DNA from 4 places in the Kaistia sp. SLG-1 genome. Region 2 is predicted to be linked to each of the others. Evidence: predicted binding sites of a transcription regulator. Region 2 holds the regulator's gene; each other region holds the start of a gene.

Region 1 (5,615 bases), 2.3 Mb from region 2:
GTCCGGGGTCCGATCGCGAAAGACGAGCCGGACGCCGACGACGAGGCGGAATCCGGCGGCGCGCGCATTGCCATAATCCTCGCTGCCCCAGGCGTCATGGGCGCGGACGATGCCAGCAAAAGTGTTGCGGTCGGCAATGCCGAGCCCCTTCAGCCCCAGCGCATGCGCCTGGATGATCAGCTCGGCCGCGTGCGAGCCGCCTTCCAGGAAGGAGAAGTTCGACATCGCAGCGAGCTCGGCATAGGCGCTCATGGGGCCTCCGTCGTCAGGGCGCGGCGCGAAGAACCCTCACCCCACCCCTCTCCCGCAGGCGGGAGAGGGAGCACGCCTGCGCCGGTTGCCGCGCTCACTGTCGATGCAAGGCGCCGGCCAAGGCCCTCTCCCGCGAGCGGGAGAGGGTTGGGTGAGGGTCTTGCTCGAATCCTCATGCGAACAGCCCGTGCAAAAACCAGCGCGGCTGCGGTCGGTCGGCGGCATAAAAACCCTCGCGGAAAAGCCAGAAGCGAGCGCCCTTGCGGTCCTCGACGCGGAAATAGTCGCGGTCGGGGCCACCGGCGCGCCACCATTCCGGCGCGATGCGCTCCGGCCCCTCGGCGCGCGCCACCTGGTGCAGCACGCGGCGCCAGCGGAAGGAGAGCGGCGGCCCGTCCGGCACCTCGCCCAGCGCCTCGACCGGCTCGGGTGGATCGAACAGGCTGAGGGGCCGGAGCGGCGGCTCGCCGGCCGCCGGCATCTCGTTCCACTCGGCGCTGCCCTCCGCACCGAGCGTGAAGACGGGGACCATGCGCGTCCGCCGCTCGGGGATGTGCGTATCCTCGGGCACGAAGCCGAGGACGCGCTCCGGCCCGAAGCGGGCGCCGAGCCGGTCGACCAGATCGGCGACCGCCTCGTCGTCGAGCGCGTGGCCGTCGAGGCTCGCCTGCGCGGCGACGAAGGGCTCGGTGCGGAAGGCGCCGAGGCGGATCAGGTCGAAGCCGAAGCCGGCATCGAGCGGATCGGAAAGCGCATCCAGTTTCTCGTGAAACAGTCGTGCGATCGCCTTTGGCGCACGGTTCGGGCGGGCGGTCGCGACCGTGATGCGGCGGACGTCGCCGTCGACGCGGTAGAAGCTCGCCTCGAAGGAACGCCCGCCCTCGCCGCGCGTCTCGAGCAGCGAGGCGACGTCGGCGGCGAGGCGGGCGAGCGTCGCCTCGATGTCGTCCGCATGGGCGATCGGCTGGAAGAAGATGCGCTCGGCGAGCGCTGCCGGCACCGGCCGGCGCGGCGAGATCGGATGCTCTAAAATCCCGGCGAGCCGCTCCAGCCGCTCGACGCAATCGGCGCCGAAGCGGGCGGCAAGGGGGCTGCGCGGCCTGTCGATCAGGTCGCCGACCGTCTTCAGCCCGGCGCGCGCCAGCGCCTGCAGCCGGGCCGGATCTAGCCCGAGCGCCGAGATCGGCAGCGGCCACACGGCCGACGCCTCGCGGCCGGGCTCGACCACGGTGCGGCGCGGCGAGCGCGCCAGCGCGCGGGCCGTCGCGGGCGCGCCGGCGATCGCGCCGAAGGCGGTCAAGCCGAGCCCGTCGAGGCGGGTCAGGAGGTCGTCGAGCAGCGCCGCCTCGCCCTTAAAGAGATGGGCGACGCCGGTGATGTCGAGCATCAGGCCGCGCGCGCCATGGCGGGCGACGAGCGGCGTGTAGCGATCGCACCAGTCGGCGATCGCCTCCACCAGCGCGTCGTCGGCGGCGGGGTCATGCTCGGCGACGACGAGATCGGAGAGCCGCGCCCGCGCCTCGGCCAGCGACAGGCCCGGCGCGAGGCCGAGGTCGATCGCCGCCGCGTCGGGTGCTGCGATCGCAATCGCGCCCTTCGCCTTCTCGACGATGACGAGCGGCGTCTCAGCCGGCAAGCCGGAATGCGGCGCGTTCGGCCGGCGGCGCAGCCGGTTCGAGGCGAGGAACGGCAGCCGGATCGCGCAATAGCGCCGGGGGCTTGAAGAGCTTTTCATCGCGGTTCCACTCCAGCCGCCACGGGCCGCCGGGGGGGCCGTGGCGATGGCGCAACAAGGTCAGGTCGAAGGTCGGGTGGCCGGGCGCGTTCATGGCAAGCGGCGTCGCCGGGCCGGCGGCGACCTGCCAGCGCGTCTCCGCCCCGCCGGGCATCGGCCGCGCGCCGGGACGAAGCAGGAAGACCGTCACGCCCGACGCCTCGGCGGCGAGCTGGAAGCGGCGCTGCACCGTCAGGTCCAGCGCCTTCGGCTCACCCCAGGGCTCGACCAGGACGGCGCCGAGCGCGCCGCAGCGGGCCGCCTCGCCGCCGGCGCGCAGCACGGCGAGCGGGTCGCGCAGGCGGACCAAGATCAGCGCCGCCGGATCGAGCCCGAGCGCGGCGAGGCCGTCGCCATGGAGGCCGCCGCCCTCCTGCGCGGCATAATCCTGCCTTACCCAGACGATCGGCCGGCCGGCGGGGGCGGCGGCCAGCGCCAGCGCCAGCGAGAAGCCGCTCGCCGCGATATTGTCGGCACCGGTGGCGGCGTGGATCTCATGCAGCGCGCCGCGCGCCAGCCCGCCGCCCAGCGCCGCGTCGACAAGGTCGCGATCGATCGCAATGCGCGACCGCGACGCGGCGGCGCCCGGCATTCCGGCCGTCGCGGCGACGCCCGGCATTCCGGCCGTCGCCTCGATCGTCGCAATGCGCTGCCGCAATGCGGAAAGGGTCGCCTTCGCGGTACTCATCGTCGTCCGTTCTTGCCCGATCCATCTTCTCATGTTCTCTATTTGTTCTAATACGACTCCAAAGCGATCGAGAGTCAACCAGAGTCAGCCGAGGACACAGCGAAGTGCCCGTCACCCTCGAAAGGGGGCGCGGGAGGGGTTTGCCCCGGCGGTCGACCTCGGGCGGAGGCTGTGAGGCCGAAAGGCCCTCACCCCAACCCTCTCCCAGGGGGAGAGGGAGCGGATCGCGCGTGGTCGAAGCAGAGTGGATCGCGCCTCGCCCCAGCAGGTGCCCTCCCCGACCGATGCAGCCCGCCGGCCAAAAGCCCTCTCCCCATGGGAGAGGGTTGGGTGAGGGCCTTGCTTCCAACCCTCGCTACGACTGGCTTCCAGCCCTCACTGCAACTGCTGCCAGTTTATGGCATCATGGCGCGAAAGGAATGCCGCATGTCCCGATCCGAACGCCTGCTCGATCTGGTCCAGATCCTGCGCCGCCATCGCCGGCCGGTGAGCGGGCATGTGCTTGCCGGCGAGCTCGGCGTCAGCCTGCGCACGCTCTATCGCGACATCGCCACGCTGCAGGCGCAGGGCGCGTCGATCGAGGGCGAGGCCGGCGTCGGCTACATATTGAAGCCCGGCTTCCTGCTGCCGCCGCTGATGTTTTCGGAAGACGAGATCGAGGCGCTGGTGCTCGGCTCGCGCTGGGTGTCGAAACGCGCCGATCCCCGGCTGGCGCTGGCGGCCGGCAATGCGCTCGCCAAGATCGCCGCCGTGCTGCCTCCGGATCTCCGCGAGGATCTCGACAGTTCGGCGCTGCTGGTCGGGACGAGCTCGACCGAGACGCCGGGCGTCGACCTGGCCGCCGTCCGCGCCGCGATCCGCCGGGAGCGCAAGCTCTCCTTCGCCTATACAGATGCGGCTGGCGCCGCCTCCAAGCGGACGGTCTGGCCCTTCGCGCTCGGCTTCTTCGAGCGGGTGCGGATGCTCGTCGCCTGGTGCGAGACCCGGCAGGATTTCCGCCATTTCCGCACCGAGCGGATCAGCGATCTCGTGGTGACGGAGACGCGCTATCCGCGCCGGCGGCAGGTGCTCTTGAAGGAATGGAAGATCGCCGAGGGCATCAGCCATCCGTCAATGCTGCCATAAACTGACAGCATGAGCGTCTAACCTGCCTCCATCCACAACGGAGGCAACACCATGACGACCCCGAACATGATCCTGCTCTATGTCGACGACACCGCCGCCAGCGCCGCATTCTATGCCGACCTGCTCGGCCAGCCGGCGGCGCACGGCTCGCCCAACTTCGCCGCCCTGCCGCTCGACAACGGCATCACGCTCGGCCTCTGGGCCCGCGGCCAGGCGAAGCCCGCCACCACCGCGAGCGCGAACGGCGCCAATGGCGAGCTCGTCTTCATGGTCGAGGACAAGCCGAGGATCGACGCGCTCTATGCCGACTGGCGGGCGCGCGGGATCGAGATCGAACAGGAACTGACGGTGCTCGATTTCGGCCCCACCTTCGTCGCCCTCGACCCCGACGGCCACCGCCTGCGCGTCTGCCTGCAGGACGCGTGAGGTCCGGAAAGCCCCTCACCCCAACCCTCTCCCGCGAGCGGGAGAGGGAGCGGACCGCGCCTGCCCCCGACCAGCGGGGGGCTCCGCTGACTGCCACTCAGCGCCCGACGGCGCTTGCGCGGAAGCGTGGGTAGAACTCCCCGTCATCCCGGGCGGAGACCCGGGATCCATTCAGCAGGGTTGCCGGGCGTTTCACGAGGCTTCAGCTGCATGGATCCCTGCTTTCGCAGGGATGACGGCGAGCCTGGGGACGCGATCTCGCTTCAACGGCAAGGGCCTACCCCGAGCTCGCTTGCCCCCTCTCCCGCTTGCAGGAGAGGGCTGGGGTGAGGGTCTCTCCCCCTACTTCCACATGCCCCGCATCCGCGCCGCGATGTCGACCGGCACGCGCGGCTGCGCCACTGCGCCGGGCGCTTCGCTCGCTACCGGCGGCCAGATCACCTGCTCGAACAGAGAGAGGATCGCGGAGGGGATGAAGCGGGTGCGCGTCGCGTAGACGTGGCGGTCGCCGCCGCGCGTCTGCTGCGTGACGAAGAAGCGCTGCGGCATGACGAGGTGCAGCTCGTCCTTCGCCCGCGTCATCGCGACATAGAGCAGCCGCCGCTCCTCCTCGATCTCCTCGGCCGTGCCGGTCGAGAGATCGATCGGCATGCAGCCGTCGACGACATTGAGCACGAAGGCCGATTTCCATTCCTGCCCCTTGGCGGAATGCACGGTCGAGAGGATGAGATAATCCTCGTCGAGCATCGGCACGCCCGCCTCGCCGCTGGTCGCGTCCGGCGGATCGAGCGTCAGCTCGGTCAAAAACCGCTCGCGCGAGGCATAGCCGCCGGCGATCTGCTCCAGCTGCACGAGATCGGCGAGGCGCACGGTCGCGTCCTCGTGGATGCGCTCCAGATGCGGCTCGTACCAGTTTCGCACCGCCTCGATCTCGGCCGGCCAGCCCATGCCGCGGCCCCTAAGCGCGTCGATCAGTTCGACGAAGGGAGGCCAGTCGGCCGCGGTCTTCTGCGGCGGCTTGAAATCGGCCAAGGCCGCGACCGGGTCGACCGCGCCGGCCATCGCGTCCAGCATCTTGCCGGCGGTGCCCGGCCCGACGCCCGGCAGCAATTGCGCCACGCGAAAGCCGGCGACGCGGTCGCGCGGGTTCTCGACGAAGCGCAGCACCGCCAGCAGGTCCTTCACATGCGCCGCGTCGAGGAATTTCAGCCCGCCGAACTTGACGAAGGGGATGTTGCGCCGGGTCAGCTCGAATTCGAGCGGGCCGGAGTGATGCGCGGCGCGGAACATCACCGCCTGTTCCTTCAGCGCCACGCCGCGCTCGCGCGCCTCCAGCACCGTCTCGACGAC
Region 2 (5,615 bases):
AGATCCGGCTCCGCCCTGCCCGCGTCGACGAGAACTTCCGAGACCATCCGCCCGAACACGATGTGGCTGCGCCGCACCGGCTCGAAGCTGATGTCGAACATGTCCCTGGCGTCCGGGTTGGCCCGGACCAGGTCGAAGCCTTCCAGCGCCCAGGACAGGCAGACATGCCGGAGCTTTGACGCCAGGTCCGGCTCACGCGGGATTTCCTCGGCGAGCTGCGCCAGCTTTCGCGAGACGATGAGATCGATGACCGCGCCGAAGACGTCCCGCTTCTGCAGGAAGCTCGCATAGAGCGTCGGCCGCGAAATGCCGGCGGCGGCGGCGATGTCGCTCATGGTGGTGCGCGCCAGGCCATAGCGGATGAACACCTCGCTCGCGGCCTCGGCAATCTGCTGACGCCGGTCGGCATCGGATCGGGTCTTGGTTTCGGTCATGGATTTTACATATCAACAAAAATTGTAAATTACAATAGGTAGCGGTCGGGGCTGCCGGATCGCCCATGGGTTGAGTCCCGAGCGCCGGTGGTCCGGGCCGGCTGTCCGAGGCCCGGCTCGCCGATCGTGCCGAAAGAGCCCGCGAACCGCGCGAATCGAGCCGGGAAATCGCATCGCGACACACCGGTGATCGACCATCCGCGCATCCCGCTGATCGCCTCGTGATTTGACAAAAATACCAAAAACGTTAAATCGTAAAGGCGATCCCCACCCCTTCAACATCGCTTCGAGGCTCGTCATGACGACTTCCAAGGTTTGGTTCATCACCGGCGCGAGCCGCGGCTTCGGGCGCATCTGGGTCGAGGCGGCGCTTGCCCGCGGCGACAGTGTCGCGGCGGCCGTGCGCAAGACTGCCGCCCTCGACGATCTGGCGCGGCAATATCCCGACACGCTCCAGGTGCTGTCGCTCGACGTCACCGACCGTGACGGCGTCGCCCGGGCCGTCGCCGAGGCGGCGGCGCGCTTCGGCCGCCTCGACGTCGTGCTCAACAATGCCGGCCATGGCTGCATGGGCGCGGTCGAGGAAGTCGCCGCGGAAGACGTCCGCGCCACCTTCGAGACCAACGTCTTCGGCTCGCTCTGGGTGATCCAGGCGGCGCTGCCGCTGCTGCGCGCGCAGGGCTTCGGCCACATCCTGCAGATGTCGAGCGTGGCGGGCGTCGTCGCCCTGCCGACGGCCGGCATCTATGAAGGCGCCAAGTTCGCGGTCGAGGGCATCGTCGAGGCGCTCGCCGGCGAAGTCGAACGGTTCGGCATCAAGGTGACCCTGATCGAGCCGGCCGGCTACGCCACCAGCTTCCTCGAGGGCCCGACGATGAAGCAGGCGACGGAGATCCCCGCCTACAATGTCGTCCGCGAGGAGCTCGCCGAGCGCCTCACCGCCGACCAGCTCGGCGATCCCCGCGCCACGGTGCCGGCGATCCTGAAGCTCGTCGATTCCGACAAGCCGCCGCTCCGGCTGATCCTCGGCGACCTGCTGCCGCTGGTCAAAGACATCTACGCCGACCGCATCCGCACCTGGGAGTCCTGGGAAGACGTCTCCAAGGCGGCGCTCCGCCTCTGATCCGCTTCGTCGCGGCCCGGACTCCTCCCGTCCGGGCCGCGAGCCGCCGATCCTCTCCAACCATGCATGAGTGCCAGACCATGACGCAGTCCGCAGGCCGGTTCACGGGCCAGACGATCATCGTGACCGGAGCCGGCGCCGGCATCGGCCGCGCCACGGCGCTTCGCCTCGCCGCCGAAGGCGCGCGGGTCCTCGCCGCCGACATCTCGGCCGACAACCTCGAAAGCCTGGCGCAACAGGCGCCGGCCGGAAGCGTCGTCGCCGTGGTCGGTGACCTGACCGAGCAGTCCTTCATCGACACCCTCGCCGCCGCCAGCGACGGCAGGATCGACGGCGTGGCGAACATTGCCGGCATCACTGACGGCTGGCTGCCGCCGGCCGAGATGGACGACGCCACCTGGCACAAGGTGTTCGAATTGAACCTGACGGCGCCGATGCGGCTCGCCCGCGCGGTGCTGCCGCAGATGCTCGCCCGCGGCAAAGGCAATTTCGCCTTCGTCTCGTCCGAGGCCAGTTTCCGCTCGTCGCTGTCGGGCGTCGCCTATACCAGCTCGAAGCACGGCCTGAACGGCCTGGCGAAATCGATCGCCTTCTACTACGGCACCAAGGGCATCCGCTCCAACGTCGTCGCGCCGGGCGGCGTCAAGACGGGCATGGATACGCGGTTCCGTTCGGACTATGCCAAGGAGATCACGGCCCCGATCCTTGAGACCGCGCCGCCGTCGGTGGAGCCCGACATCATCGTCCACTCCATCCTCTGGCTTCTCTCGGACGACTCGCCGAACATCAACGGCGTCATCCTGCCCTGCGACGGCGGCTGGACGACGATGTAGTCGGGATCCCGGCCGCCCACGCTCAAACCGGAGCCCCGGTTCTCGATGCCGGAGGCGGACGACGATCGCCCGCCTTCGTCCCGCGATCGCGCGTCCAGCGCCGCCCAGCGATCGCGCTCCTGCCGCGCTGCCTTGCGGAACGCATGGGGAACAGTTATTCTGTTCGCGTTTTGTACCTTGACGATTCTGTCGTCCCCCTTGGCAAGGCCCGCAGCGCGAGATCACCATGCTCACTCGGAAGCAGTATGAACTTCTCCTGTTCATCAACGAGCGACTGAAGGAAGCAGGCGTCCCTCCCTCTTTCGATGAAATGAAGGACGCGCTCGACCTGCGCTCCAAGTCCGGCATCCATCGCCTGATCAAGGCGCTGGAGGAACGTGGCTTCATCCGCCGCCTGCCCAACCGGGCCCGCGCGCTGGAGGTCGTCCGCCTCCCCGAGACGATGACGCCGACCCTGGCGCGGCCGAAGAAGCAGGCCTTCTCGCCGAGCGTGATCGAGGGCAGCCTCGGCCGGGTCCGCCCGGTCGAAGAAATGCCGGATCTCGCACAGCCCGTCATTATCCCGGTGATGGGCCGCATCGCCGCCGGCGTGCCGATCTCGGCCATCCAGACGCAGAGCCATTCGATCTCCGTTCCGCCGGAAATGCTGCGCGCCGGCGAGCATTTCGCGCTCGAAGTGCGCGGCGATTCGATGATCGAGGCCGGCATCCTCGACGGCGACACCGTGCTCATCCGCAAGAGCGACAATGCCGATTCCGGCGACATCGTCGTCGCGCTGGTCGACGAGGAAGAGGCGACGCTGAAGCGGCTCCGCCGCAAGGGCGCGTCGATCGCGCTCGAAGCCGCCAACCCGGCCTATGAGACGCGCATCTTCGGACCCGACCGGGTCCGCATTCAGGGCAAGCTGGTCGGCTTGCTCCGCACCTACTGATCGTCCGGCCCCGGCTCGTAGCGCGGCATCCACGGCCGGCGCACCGGGGCATAGGCGGTCAGGACCTCGAAGCGGTCGGCAAGCTGGATCGGACGCAGTCCGGCTTCGGATTGCGTCTCGACGTTTGTCGGCGGGAGGATGTCTTCATCCTCGGCACTGCGCTCGATTTCGGCATCGCGCTCCTGGAAAGCGTTCTCTTTGGCATCGCCCTGGTCGGCAGAGCGCCGCTCGGGATCGCGCGCTTCGGCAGTGCGCTCTCGAGCCAGGCGCTCTCGTGCATAGCGCTCCGGCGGAGCGGCCTGGGGGACATTGGACAATTCGGTTTGGGCCGGCGCGGACAGGACAGGGACGGGTTCCGCCGCTCCAAGCCGGGAAGCCCCCTCGCCTGCACTCGCCAAAGCCTCGTGATCAACGCGCCCCAACGCAATGACTGACCTTTGCCGGTCGGGAGGCAGCGTGCCCGGCGCGGCTCCGGCTTCGGTTCCAGACGCCTCGGCAGCGGCAAGATCCCCGACATCCGTCGCGTCGGCGGCGCGGCTCTCCGTTTCATCGTCCCGAGCTGGCGGCAGAGCCGTCCCGCCGCCGGGGATGACCGCCTCGGCGGTCACGGAGGCCGCCGCCGTATTGGACGTGCGCGGATCGGCGGGAAGGTATCCGTCAGCTGGGGCGATCGGAGCATTCGACGCGATTGGCTCGTCCGGGGCGGTCGGGCCGTTCGGGGCGGTAGCCTTGGCCGGCTCCGCCGGGGCGGCCGGATCGGCCAGCCCCTCCATCGAATCGGCTAAAATCCCCTCGCGCTGGATCAGGGCGATCGAGCCGGCGCGGCGGAGCGCATGCCGGTCGAGGACGGCCGTGTGCAGGCCGCAGCTTGCCGGCACTGCGAGCGGGCTGACGATCAGCACCGCGCGGCGGCAATCCTCTTCAAACGCGGAGCGGTCGAGCGCCAGCGCCACCAGGCCGCCATCCGGCAGCCGGCCGACGCAGCCGGAGGCGTCGCATCCGCCGGCCTGCACGACGCCGGGAAGCGCCGCGTCGCGCGGATCGCCGTCCGAGCGCAGCCAGATATCGGTGACGAAGCGGTCCTGCTTGCGGGCGACGATCGAATGGCGGCCGTCCTCGCCGCGCAGCGCGATCTGGCGGCCGTCGGCGCTGACGAGCAGGCCTGGCCGCGCCGGATAGAGCGCCAGGGCGGCGCCGAGGACCATCGGCGCCAGCCCGGCGAGCCGCCAGCGCTCGCGCCAGAGCGCCAGCCAGGCGAAGCCGGCGATGAAGATGAGAAGGGCCGTGGCGCTCGGCATGGCGGCGCCGCCCGATTGCCCGGACCATTCGCTGACCTTGGCGGCGACGACGAGCATGCCGTCGATGCCCCAGCCGACGATGGCGAGCGGCGGCGCTTCCAGCCCGAACGGCATGAGGAGCACGGCGATCAGCGCCGCCGGCATGACGAGGAAATCGGTCAGCGGCATCGCCGCGACATTGGCGAGGATCGAGAGCGGCGCCATGCGCTGGAAGTGATAGAGCGCGAAGGGCGTCGTCCCGAGCCCGCCGAGGAGCGAGGTCACCACCATGCCGCCGCCGAATAGCAGCAGTCGCCGCGAGAGGAGCGCGGCGCGGCCTCGCGGCAGCGTTGCGTTCGTCGCCAGGCGCCGCCGATGCCGCTCGGCCATGAGCTCGAAGCCGGCGACGAGCGCCACGGTGGCGGCGAACGACATCTGGAAGCTGGCCGAAAGGATGCTCTCCGGCGTCACGGCGAGCACGACCAGCCCGGCGAGCGCGACGTTGCGCATCGAGATCGCCCGCCGGTCGGCCAGGATGGCGAGGAAGGCGATCGAGGTCATGACGAAGGAGCGCTGCGCCGCGACATCGAGACCGGAGATCAGCAGGTAGAAGCCGCTGAGAAGGAGCGCGGCGATGGCAGCCCATTTCTTGATCGGCCGCCGGAGCGCCAGCGCCGGCACCAAAGCGAGCCCTGCCCGGACGGCCCAATAGATCGCGCCGGAGACGAGCGCCATGTGCAGGCCGGAGACGGAAAGGATGTGAGCGAGCCCCGACAGGCGCAGCTCGTCCTCCGTCTTTTCCGAAAGCCCGCCGGCATCGCCGATGATCAGCGCCGTGGCGACGTAGCGGCTCTCGCCGATCAGCGACGCGTCGATGCGGGCGCGGATCGCCTCGCGGATGTCCTCCAGCGGCGCGCGCAGCCGGATCGACAGCGGCGCCGGGCCGAGATCGACCCGCTTCACCTTGCCATAGGCAAACCCCGTCGCGCCGACGCCGCGATAGAAGGAATCGCGGGC
Region 3 (5,615 bases), 2.3 Mb from region 2:
GAGACGCTGGGCGCGGATCGCCCCGCCGTGGTGGCGCGCGAACTGACCAAGACCTTCGAGACGGTGCGGCGCGGCACGCTCGGCTCGCTCGCCGAGGCCTATGGCGGCGAAGCGCCGCCGAAGGGCGAGATCGTCATCCTGATCGGCCCGCCGACGGTCACGGAGCCGAGGGCCGACGAAGTCGACACGCTGCTGGCGCGGCTCCTGGAGAACCATCCGCTGAAGGAGGCGGCGGCGCTTGCCGCGACGGCCACCGGCATGCCGAAGCGCGACCTCTACCAGCGCGCGCTGGAGCTGAAGGCGGAAGCCGCCGGCGACGCGGATGACGACGACGATCCCGATGCGGATCGCGACGAAGATGGCGCGGCCTGACCGCCGTGTTTCCGAACGACGCGGCCGTTTCGCCGAAACGGTCGCCGCCCTCTATCTCAACCTGAAGGGCTATCGCACCGTCGCCCGACGCTTCCGCAGCCCGCTCGGCGAGATCGACCTCGTCATGCGGCGCGGCGGCATGCTGGTCTTCGTCGAGGTGAAGGCGCGGCGCACCCTCGACGCCGCCATCCTGGCGATCACCCCGGCGGCGCGAAACCGCCTTCTCCGCGCGGCGGAGAGCTTCCTCGCCCGCCACCCGCAGGCGGCCGGGCTGACGCTGCGCTTCGACATCGTCGCGGTTCTGCCACGGCGGCTGCCGCACCACATCGTCGACGCTTTCGCTTCCGATTCCTGACGGCGGCATTGCCATCCGGCCCCGCCACACGACATAAGAGGCCTATTCCGCATTGGGGGCCTTCATGTCGCTTTCCGTCGCCGTCCAGATGGACCACATCGCCAACATCAACATCCGGGGCGATTCCACCTTCGCCATCATGCTGGAAGGCCAGCGGCGCGGCCACAAGCTCTACCACTACACGCCGGACCGGCTGTCGCTGAACGACGGCCGCGTCGAGGCGGCGATCGAGACCGTGACGGTCCGCGACGTGCCGGGCGACCATTTTTCGCTCGGCGACAAGGAGCGCACCGACCTCTCGACGCTCGACGCCGTGTTCCTGCGCCAGGATCCGCCCTTCGACATGGGCTACATCACGACGACGCACCTGCTCGAGCGCATCCATCCGAAGACGCTGGTGGTCAACGATCCCGCCGAAGTCCGCAACGCGCCGGAAAAGATCTTCGTCACCGAATATCCGAAGCTGATGCCGCCGACGCTGATCTCGCGCGATGCCGACGAGATCCGCCGCTTCCGCCAGGAGCATGGCGACATCATCATCAAGCCGCTGTTCGGCAATGGCGGCGCCGGCGTGTTCCGCCTGTCCGAGGGCGACCAGAACCTCGCCTCGCTGCTCGAGATCTTCTCCGCCGCCTATCGCGGCGAACCCTATGTCGTGCAGCGCTACTTGCCGGCCGTTCGCGCCGGCGACAAGCGCATCATCCTGGTCGACGGCGTCGCGGTCGGCGCCATCAACCGCGTGCCGGCTGATGGCGAATCCCGCTCCAACATGCATGTCGGCGGCCGCCCCGAGCCGATCGAGCTGACCCGCCGCGACCGCGAGATCTGCGAGGCGATCGGGCCGGAACTGAAGAAGCGCGGCTTCCTGTTCGTCGGCATCGACGTCATCGGCGACTATCTCACCGAGATCAACGTCACCTCGCCGACCGGCATCCGCGAAGTGAAGCGCTTCGGCGGTGCCGACATCGCCTCGCTGATCTGGGACGCCGTCGAAGCGAAGCGGTGAGGTTTACAGAACGCTAACAGGATCCGCGCCGACGGCCGGCGCGGAATGTTCACGACCTGTTCTTGTATTACCCCGCAAGTTGACGTAGCGTCATCCCATAACGGGGGTGGCGGGCAATGGTCGCACATGTCACGACGGTGGCGTTCCACGGCATCGAGGCGGTGCCGGTCGACGTACAGGTGCAGATCGGGCCGGGCTTTCCCGGCATCGTCATCGTCGGCCTGCCCGACAAGGCGGTCGCCGAGAGCCGCGAGCGGGTGCGCGCCGCGCTGCATGCCTCCGGCCTCGCTTTGCCGCCGAAGCGGATCATCGTCAACCTCGCCCCGGCAGACCTTCCCAAGGAAGGCAGCCATTACGACCTGCCGATCGCGCTCGGTCTGATGGCCGGCCTCGGCGTCCTTCCGGGCGAGCTGTTGGCCGACTTCGTCGTGCTCGGTGAGCTGGCGCTCGACGGCACCATCGCCACCGTCGCCGGCGTGCTGCCGGCGGCGATCGGCGCCAACGCCATCGGGCGCGGCCTGATCTGCCCTTCCGCCTGCGGCCCGGAGGCCGCCTGGGCCGGCGGCGACATGGAGATCCTGGCGCCGCGCAGCCTGATCGCCATCGCCAACCATTTCAAGGGCACGCAGGTACTGACCCGGCCCGAGCCGGCGCTCCATCGCGATGGCGGCGCCCTGCCCGACCTTGCCGACATCCGCGGCCAGGAGAGCGCGCGGCGGGCGCTGGAGATCGCCGCCGCCGGTGGCCACAACCTCCTGATGGCCGGCCCTCCCGGCGCGGGAAAATCGATGCTGGCGAGCCGCCTGCCCTCGATCCTGCCGCCGCTCGCGCCGAAGGAACTGCTCGAGGTCTCGATGATCGCCTCGATCGGCGGCGAGCTGATCGGCGGCAAGCTGACCGATCGCCGCCCCTTCCGCGCCCCGCACCACTCCGCCTCGATGGCCGCCATGGTCGGCGGCGGGCTCCGCGCGCGGCCGGGCGAGGCGTCGCTCGCCCATCACGGCGTGCTCTTCCTCGACGAGCTGCCGGAATTCACGCCGCAGGTGCTCGATTCACTGCGCCAGCCGCTGGAGGCGGGCGAGGTGGTGATCGCCCGCGCCAATCATCGCGTCAGCTATCCCTCGCGGTTCCAGCTCGTCGCGGCGATGAACCCGTGCCGCTGCGGGCTGGCCGGCGAGCCCGGCCATAGCTGCGCGCGCGGCCCGCGCTGCGCGGCCGACTACCAGGCGAGGCTCTCCGGTCCCTTCCTCGACCGCATCGACATGCGCATCGAGGTGCCGGCCGTCACGGCGACCGACCTGATCGGCGCGTCGGCCTCGGAGGCGAGCGCCACGGTGGCCGCCCGCGTGGCGGTCGCGCGAGAAATCCAGGCCGAGCGGTATCGGGGCGTCGAGGCCGCCGGCATCAATGCCCGCTGCGCCACGGCGCTGATCGAGACCGTCGCGGCCCCTGATGCTGCCGGCACGCGGTTGCTGCAGGACGCGGCGGCGGCGCTGAAGCTTTCCGCGCGGGGCTATCACCGCGTGCTGAAGGTGGCGCGGACGATCGCCGACCTCGACGGCGCGGAACAGGTCGGACGGCTGCATCTGGCCGAAGCGCTGAGCTACCGGGTCGGCGGCGAGCGCGTGCTGGCCGCCGCCTGACTGGCGATCCGCAGGATCGACCGGGGCGGGCGGCACTCAAATCGGGCCAGCGCGGCGCGGCCCGGAGATTTCGCCAAGCCGACTGGCCGGGTGCATCGACCGGCCTGTGCCGGCGCAACAGCGGACTGGCTGCCCGGCCGGCCACGCGATCCGCATGTCAGCTCGGCATATCGGGTGGGCATTTTAGGTAGGCCAATCTGGCAGCCAGGTCGCCCTGCCCCAGCCGGTTCACCGCCCGGGCCCGAACTGTCGGAGCGGCCCGTCGGGTCGGCATGGCCCCGGGCCGATCCTCCCTTCGCCGCCACCCTTCGTCACCAAACTGTCGGAGACCTGTGCTTTGGTGACGGCCCGGCCGAAAAGCCGGCATCGCGGAAGACGGAGACAGAGACGATGGCCAAGCGCGATCTTGCAGCGATATCCCAGGAGGCGCTGCGCATTTCCGGCGCAACCGTGGCCCTGCCGGCACTATCGCAGCTTGTATTCGGCGGTATAAAGCTGTCGATGTCCAAGTCCCTTCGCCCTGCCCCCGCATTGCCTGAACCTCTCGGTAGGATCGGTTCGCTCGAAGTGCGCCTCGCGACCACGCCGCGCGAGGTCAAGAAGGCGCAGAAGCTGCGCTACAAGGTGTTCTACGAAGAGATGTCGGCGATCCCCGACATGCAGGCGCAGCTGTCGCGGCGCGACCGGGACGGCTTCGACAAGATCTGCGACCACCTGCTCGTCATCGACCACGACACCCGCACCAGCGCCGGCGAATCCGCCATCGTCGGCACCTACCGCCTGCTGCGGCAGGAGGTGGCCGAGCGCCACACCGGCTTCTATTCGGCCAACGAGTTCGATATCGGCGCGCTCGTCGAGCGGCACCAGCGGCTGAACTTTCTCGAGCTCGGCCGCTCCTGCGTGCTGAAGCCGTATCGCACCAAGCGCACGGTCGAGCTGCTCTGGCACGGCATCTGGAGCTATGTGCGCAGCCACAAGATCGACGTCATGGTCGGCTGCGCCTCGCTGGAGGGCACGGATCCGGAAGCGCTGGCGCTGCCGCTCTCCTTCCTGCATCACAATGCCCGCGCCCCGGCCGAATGGTCGGTGAGCGCCATCGCCGGCCGCGGCGTGCCGATGGATCGGCTGGGCGAAGCCGAGATCGACATGAAGGCCGCTCTGAAGACCCTGCCGCCGCTGATCAAGGGCTATCTCCGCCTCGGCGCCTATATCGGCGACGGCGCGGTCGTCGACCGCCAGTTCGGGACGACCGACGTGCTGATCATCCTGCCGGTGCAGTCGATCAGCGAGCGCTATGTCAACCACTACGGCGTCGACGCGACACGCTACGCCGCGTGAGGGCGATCAACGCGGCGGGATCTGACGTCCCGGCCGCGAGCGATAGGCCGGTAACGTCCAGCCGAAGGTGAGCGCGCCGGCGCGGACGAAGAAGGCGGAGAAGGCGCCAAGCAACGCCGCCGGCCAGAACGGAACGCCGACGAGCGTCGCCACCACGAACAGGCCGGCGCCGGCCACCGTGGCGGTGATGTAGATTTCCTTGCGCAGCAGGACGGACGGCTCGCCGGCGACGATATCGCGGATGATGCCGCCGAAGGTCGCGGTGACGACGCCCATCACGACGGCGCCGAGCGGGCTGGCGCCGGCATCGAGTGCGCGCGCCGCCCCCATCACGCAATAGCCGGAAATGCCGATGGCATCGGCCCAGAGCAGCAGCCGGTAGCGATATTCGACGAAGGGCGCCAGGAAGAAGGTCGCGACCGCCGTCGCGATGCACACCACGACATAGGCGGGCTGGACGATCCAGAACACGGGCGTGGTGCCGAGGATCACGTCGCGCAGCGTGCCGCCGCCGACGCCGGTAATCGCCGCCAGGAAGGCGAAGCTGACGATGTCGAGCTGCCGGCGCGAGGCGGCCAGCGCGCCGGTCAGCGCAAAGACGACAACGCCGAGAAGGTCGAGGCCGAAGAGCAGGGACGCGTCCACGGCCTCTCCCGGATCAGGCGGAGCGGGACGCGGCGGCGTCGTTTTCCGGCTTCGGCTCCTTCGGCTTGGCCGGGCCCTTGGCGACGCCGACCATGGCCGGGCGCAGGACGCGGTCGCCGATGACGTAGCCGGACTGCATCACCTGCAGCACGGTTCCGGCCGGCTGCTCCTCGGTCGGAATCTCGAACACGGCCTGGTGCAGGTGCGGATCGAACTTCTGGCCGAGCGGCTCGAGCTTGCGGACGCCGTGCCGTTC
Region 4 (5,615 bases), 1.4 Mb from region 2:
GGCGGGCCTCGATCCCGAGGCGTTCGCACCTCGGCTCGACGCCGCGCTGAAGGCGGGCGACGTGGCGACGCTGTTCATCGTCTCCGAGACGTCGAATTCCGGCGAATTGCAGCGCATCGCCGAGGCGCTGGTGCCGATCGCCCAGGCCAATGGCGTCGCGGCGATCGTCGCGAACGATACGCGCCTGTTCGGCCGCGCGCGCGCCGACGGCCTGCATGTCGATACCGGCCTCGCCGAGCTGAAGGACGCCATCGAGGCGCTGAGGCCCGACCACATCGTCGGCGCCGGCGGCGTCGCGACGCGGCACGACGCCATGCTCGCGGCCGAGACCGACTGCGACTACATCTTCTTCGGCCGCTTCGACGGCGACACCGGCCCGCAGAGCTTCGACAAGAGCTTCGACCTCGCCGCGTGGTGGTCGGCCATGTTCGAGATCCCGGCGATCGTGATGGGCGGCAACACGCTCGCCTCGGTCGAGCCGGCGGTCGATGCCCATATCGAGTTCGTCGCGCTGCGCTCGGCGATCTGGAACCATGCCGACGGTCCGGCGGCGGCGGTGGCCGAAGTCAATCGCATCCTCGCGGCGCGCCAGGCCGAAACCGCCCCATGACAAGCCGGGCCGCGACCCTTGCTGTGCTTCTGCTCGGAACGGCCTTGCCGGCGATCGGCGCCGAGAAGGCGCCGCCCGTGCCGGTTGCCAAGCCGGCGACCGCCAGCGGCGGGCTGACGACCGGCTCGACGAAGCCGGCGGAGCAGAAGCCGGTGACGGTCGAACCGGTCCTCGGCGGCAGCACGCTCGGCGTTCCGCCGCCGGCCGCCGGGCTGATGCCGAACGCTGACGACCTCTTGAAGTCCGGCCGCGCGCTCAACGACGAGGGCGAGGGCGACCAGGCTTTCGGCGCCTTCCAGCGCGGGCTCTATCTGACCGCCTTCACCGTGGCGATATCGCGGGCCGAACGCGGCGACGCCGCGGCGGCGACGCTGCTTGGCCGCCTCTATGGCGAGGGCCTCGGCGTCAAGCAGAACGACAAGGCCGCCGCCGCCTGGTACCAGCAGGGCGCGCTCGCCGGCGATCCCAACGCGCAGCTGGCGCTCGGCCTGCTCTATCTCGACGGCCGCGGTGTCAAGAAGGACCGCGCCAAGGCGGCCGACGCCTTCGAGCAGGCGGCCGAATGGAACGAGCCGCAGGCGCTCTACAATCTCGGCCTGCTCTATCTCGACGGCACGGTGCGGCCGAAGGATTCCGAAAAGGCGGCGTCGCTGTTCAGCAAGTCGGCCGGGCAGGGCAACATCGACGCGCAGTTCGCGCTGTCGCAGCTCTATGCCGAGGGCGAGGGCGTGCTGCTCGACGACGGCATCTCGACGATGTGGATGGCGAAGGCGGCAAAGGCCGGTCATCCCGACGCGGCGGTCGAATACGGCATCCGCCTGTTCAACGGCATCGGCACCAAGAAGGACATCATCGCCGCCGCCGGCTGGTTCCGTCGCGCGGCCGAATCCGGCAATCCGGTCGGCCAGAACCGCTATGCCCGCGTGCTCGCCACCGGCATGGGAACGCCGCGCGATCCGGTCCAGGCGGCGCGATGGCACCTGATCGCCTCAAAGCTCGGCGTCAAGGACGCATGGCTGGACGATTTCGTCTCCAAGCTCTCCGACGCCGACCGCAAGGCGGCCGAGATCGCAGCGGAACGCTGGCCCGCCGGGGGGTAGACGACTTTATTTCAGGTCGTCTTCCCCCTATAAGCGGGGCGATCGCGCGGTGCTGCGCCGCCCAATTATTTGCTGATAGGACGCCTCCGATGGCCGGACATTCACAATTCAAGAACATCATGCACCGCAAGGGTGCCGCCGACGCCAAGCGCTCGAAAGCCTTCGCCAAGCTGGCGCGTGAAATCACCGTCGCCGCCAAGCTCGGCCTGCCGGATCCGAAGATGAATTCGCGCCTGCGCCTGGCCATCCAGAACGCCCGCGCTGAAAACATGCCCAAGGACGTTGTCGATCGCGCCATCAAGAAGGCGGCCGGCGCCGATGGCGAGAACTATGACGAGATGCGCTACGAGGGCTACGGCCCCGGCGGCATCGCCGTCGTCGTCGAGGCGCTGACTGACAACAAGAACCGCACGGCGAGCGCGGTGCGCTCCTATTTCACCCGCTCCGGCGGCGCGCTCGGTGAAACCGGCGCGGTTTCCTTCATGTTCGATCACGTCGGCCAGATCCTGTACAAGGCCGAGGTCGGTTCGGCCGACAAGGTGCTCGAGGCGGCGATCGAAGCCGGCGCCGACGACGTGCTGAGCAGCGAAGACGGCCACGAGATCATCACCGCCTTCGAGAATTTGAGCGACGTCTCCAAGGCGCTCGAGGAGACGCTCGGCGAGCCGGAATCGGTCAAGGCGATCTGGAAGCCGCAGAACCTGGTCCCCGTCGACGAGGAGAAGGCGGCCGGCGTGATGAAGCTGATCGACGCGCTCGACGACGATGACGACGTCCAGAACGTCTACACCAACTTCGAAGTCTCCGACGAAGTCATGCAGAAGCTGACCGCCGCCTGAGGCATCGCCTGTCATTCCGCGAAGGCAAGACCCTCCCCTCGGGGAGGGTTTTTTCTTGGGGCGTGACTCTTGGCGACGGCGGACTGACTCGATGCCGCCCAAGCTGCGCGGCCCATCGGCAGAGCATCGTCGCCCCGGCGGAGGCCGGGGCCTATAAACACCGTCCTCGAAAGCTTGGCCCAGCCTATCGGCCACAGGCCTGAGTGTCTGGATCCCGGCCTTCGCCGGGATGACGGTCGAGGGTGGCAAGGCCGGGCCGGCCACCTTGCCGCAGGCCGCTCGACGGCGGGCGCCGGCGCGCTACTTGCTCCCACGCGATCCTCGCGTTCGGCCGATCCGGCCTGGGAGCCCATCATGCGACTGGCAATACTGGCATCCACCGCCTTTCTGGCGTTGCAATCCGTGACCGCATCGGCGCAGGGCGCCATGCCCGAGCGGGTCGGCGGCACCGTCGTGAGCTTCAGCGGCGACCAACTCACCATGAAGACCGCCGACGGCCAGTCCGAGACGGTCAACCTGCCGGCCTCGGTCAACGTCACCGCGCTGGTCAACCGCAAGCTCAGCGACATCAAGGCCGGCGACTATGTCGGCTCGGCCGCCGTCAAGGGCGCCGACGGCAAGCTGCATGCGCAGGAAGTGCACATCTTCGCCGAGAGCATGCGCGGGGCGGGCGAGGGGCAGCGGCCGATGTCGGGCGCCGGCCGGTCGATGACCAACGCAACCGTCACCACCGTGATCGCCGATCCGACGGGGCAGACCCTGCGGCTGAAATACAAGGGCGGCGAGCAGGACATCGAGGTCGGCCCCGAGGCGCGGATCGTCGCCATCATCCCCGGCGACCGCGCGCTGCTGAAGCCGGGCGCCGCCGTTTCCCTCTTCGTCGAGAAGGCGTCCGACGGCAGCCTCAAGGCCCGTGCCGTGCAGGCCGAGAAGGACGGCGTCAAGCCGCTCTGACGCCGGCCTGACCGCCTGTTCCCAGCGGCGCGCCGCCGATGCGGCGCGCCGATGTTCTCCGAATGTTCTTCACAAGTGCGCGAGGGTCGGCTAGGCCTTTGGCATGAACCATACGATTCGCATCATCGGCATCGACCCCGGCCTCCGGCGCACCGGCTGGGGCATCGTCGACAGCCGCGGCAACCAGCTCTCCTTCGTCGCCTCCGGCACGGTCAAGGCGCAGCTGGACGGCGAGCTGGCGCACCGCCTGGTGACGCTGCATCAGGGCCTCACCGCCGTGATGGCGCAGTACAGCCCGGACGAGGCGGCGGTGGAGCAGACCTTCGTCAACAAGGACGCCGGCGCGACGCTGAAGCTCGGCCATGCGCGCGGCATCGCGCTGCTGGTGCCGGCGCTTGCCGGCCTGTCGGTGGCGGAATATTCGCCGAACGCGGTCAAGAAGACGATCGTCGGCGCCGGCCACGCCGACAAGGAGCAGATCCGCATGATGGTGAAGGTGCTGCTGCCCAAGGCGGAGTTCGACACCGACGACGCGGCGGATGCGCTCGGCATCGCGATCTGCCACGTTCATCATCGCGTCTCGCTCGCCCGCATGATGCGGACGGCGTGACATCAGGCAAGGCGCGGCCCGGCATCCGGGCAGGCTCGCGAGAGACGGGTGGAGCATGATCGGTAAGCTCAAGGGTATCGTCGACTCCTTTGGCGACGACTGGGTGATCCTCGATGTCGGCGGCGTCGGCTATCTCGTGCATTGCTCGAGCCGGACGCTGCAGGCCTTGCCGTCGCCCGGCGAGGCGGCGCAGCTCGCGATCGAGACCTATGTCCGCGAGGACATGATCAAGCTGTTCGGCTTCGGCGCCGACGTCGAGCGCGAGTGGTTCCGCCTGCTGATGACCGTGCAGGGCGTGGGCTCCAAGGTGGCGCTCGCCATCCTCGGCATCCTGAAGCCGGCCGATCTCGCCACGGCCATCGCCCTGCAGGACAAGGTGCAGGTGGCGCGTGCGCCCGGCGTCGGCCCCAAGGTCGCGGCCCGCATCGTCGCCGAACTCAAGGACAAGGCACCGGCCTTTTCCAGCGTCGATCCGGCCGTGATCTCGCTGCAGGAAGATCTTGCCGATCGCCGCGCGCCGCTGCCGGTCGCCGATGCCGTCTCGGCGCTCACCAATCTCGGCTATCCGCAGGTGCAGGCGAGCGCCGCCGTCGCCGCCGCAGCGCGCTCGGCCGGCGAGGACGCGACGACCGAGACGCTGATCCGGCTCGGCCTGAAGGAACTGGCGCGATGACGACCGTCGCCGCGCGTCGTGACGGCTGGGTCACGACGATGGAGAAGGCGACGGACATGGTGCCGGCCGGATTCGTCTGCTACGGACGATCATTCACGCGGCCGGTGCTGTCGCAGGAGGAACGATGAGCGACAGCCGTTTGATTGACGGAGCCCCGCAGGAAGACGACGTCGACCGGACGCTGCGGCCGCAGGTCTTGGCCGATTTCGTCGGCCAGGCGCAGGCGCGCGCCAATCTCTCCGTCTTCATCGAGGCGGCGCGCGGCCGCAAGGAAGCGCTCGACCACGTGCTCTTCGTCGGGCCGCCCGGCCTCGGCAAGACGACGCTGGCGCAGATCGTCTCGCGCGAGCTCGGCGTCAATTTCCGCGCCACGTCGGGGCCCGTCATCGCCAAGGCCGGCGATCTCGCGGCGCTCCTGACCAATCTCGAGGAACGCGACGTTCTCTTCATCGACGAGATACATCGCCTGAGCCCGGCGGTCGAAGAGATCCTCTATCCGGCGATGGAGGACTTCCAGCTCGACCTGATCATCGGCGAGGGGCCGGCGGCGCGCTCGGTCAAGATCGACCTCGCCAAGTTCACGCTGGTCGCCGCGACCACCCGCCTCGGCCTGCTGACGACGCCGCTGCGCGATCGCTTCGGCATTCCCGTCCGGCTGCAGTTCTACACGGTCGAGGAGCTCGAGCTGATCGTCACGCGCGGCGCGCGTCTGATGGGCGTCGGCATGACGGCCGACGGCGCCACCGAGATCGCCCGCCGCGCCCGCGGCACGCCGCGCGTCGCGGGCAGGCTGCTGCGCCGGGTGCGCGACTTCGCGCTCGTCGAGGGG

Evidence for each region. Region 2 encodes LexA, which represses DNA repair genes until DNA is damaged. Its sites were predicted from a motif close to TGTTCNNNNTGTGTTCNG; they were not measured.
Region 1: a site for LexA is predicted at 2,747-2,764, ahead of AC6HZP_RS03425 (ImuA family protein). Genes of this name have one in related genera too.
Region 3: a site for LexA is predicted at 1,780-1,797, ahead of AC6HZP_RS00470 (YifB family Mg chelatase-like AAA ATPase). Genes of this name have one in related genera too.
Region 4: a site for LexA is predicted at 3,556-3,573, ahead of ruvC (crossover junction endodeoxyribonuclease RuvC). Genes of this name have one in related genera too.

Annotation. Positions count from the first base shown of each region.
Region 1 is NZ_AP048544.1:752,868-758,482, reverse strand. Features, by position in the region: gene AC6HZP_RS03435 (error-prone DNA polymerase) at 1-252, opposite strand, end outside; gene AC6HZP_RS03430 (Y-family DNA polymerase) at 425-1,987, opposite strand; gene AC6HZP_RS03425 (ImuA family protein) at 1,878-2,714, opposite strand; gene AC6HZP_RS03420 (helix-turn-helix transcriptional regulator) at 3,141-3,839, shown strand; gene AC6HZP_RS03415 (VOC family protein) at 3,891-4,265, shown strand; gene AC6HZP_RS03410 (ATP-dependent helicase) at 4,608-5,615, opposite strand, start outside.
Region 2 is NZ_AP048544.1:3,047,145-3,052,759, forward strand. Features, by position in the region: gene AC6HZP_RS13810 (TetR/AcrR family transcriptional regulator) at 1-434, opposite strand, end outside; gene AC6HZP_RS13815 (SDR family NAD(P)-dependent oxidoreductase) at 733-1,557, shown strand; gene AC6HZP_RS13820 (SDR family NAD(P)-dependent oxidoreductase) at 1,638-2,390, shown strand; gene lexA (transcriptional repressor LexA) at 2,617-3,321, shown strand; gene AC6HZP_RS13830 (ComEC/Rec2 family competence protein) at 3,315-5,615, opposite strand, start outside.
Region 3 is NZ_AP048544.1:99,029-104,643, reverse strand. Features, by position in the region: gene rsmI (16S rRNA (cytidine(1402)-2'-O)-methyltransferase) at 1-372, shown strand, start outside; gene AC6HZP_RS00480 (YraN family protein) at 323-727, shown strand; gene gshB (glutathione synthase) at 792-1,733, shown strand; gene AC6HZP_RS00470 (YifB family Mg chelatase-like AAA ATPase) at 1,850-3,376, shown strand; gene olsB (l-ornithine N(alpha)-acyltransferase) at 3,767-4,714, shown strand; gene AC6HZP_RS00460 (trimeric intracellular cation channel family protein) at 4,721-5,359, opposite strand; gene grpE (nucleotide exchange factor GrpE) at 5,373-5,615, opposite strand, start outside.
Region 4 is NZ_AP048544.1:4,402,716-4,408,330, reverse strand. Features, by position in the region: gene AC6HZP_RS20510 (thiamine phosphate synthase) at 1-610, shown strand, start outside; gene AC6HZP_RS20505 (tetratricopeptide repeat protein) at 607-1,710, shown strand; gene AC6HZP_RS20500 (YebC/PmpR family DNA-binding transcriptional regulator) at 1,800-2,549, shown strand; gene AC6HZP_RS20495 (hypothetical protein) at 2,904-3,503, shown strand; gene ruvC (crossover junction endodeoxyribonuclease RuvC) at 3,607-4,113, shown strand; gene ruvA (Holliday junction branch migration protein RuvA) at 4,169-4,786, shown strand; gene AC6HZP_RS20480 (hypothetical protein) at 4,783-4,914, shown strand; gene ruvB (Holliday junction branch migration DNA helicase RuvB) at 4,911-5,615, shown strand, end outside.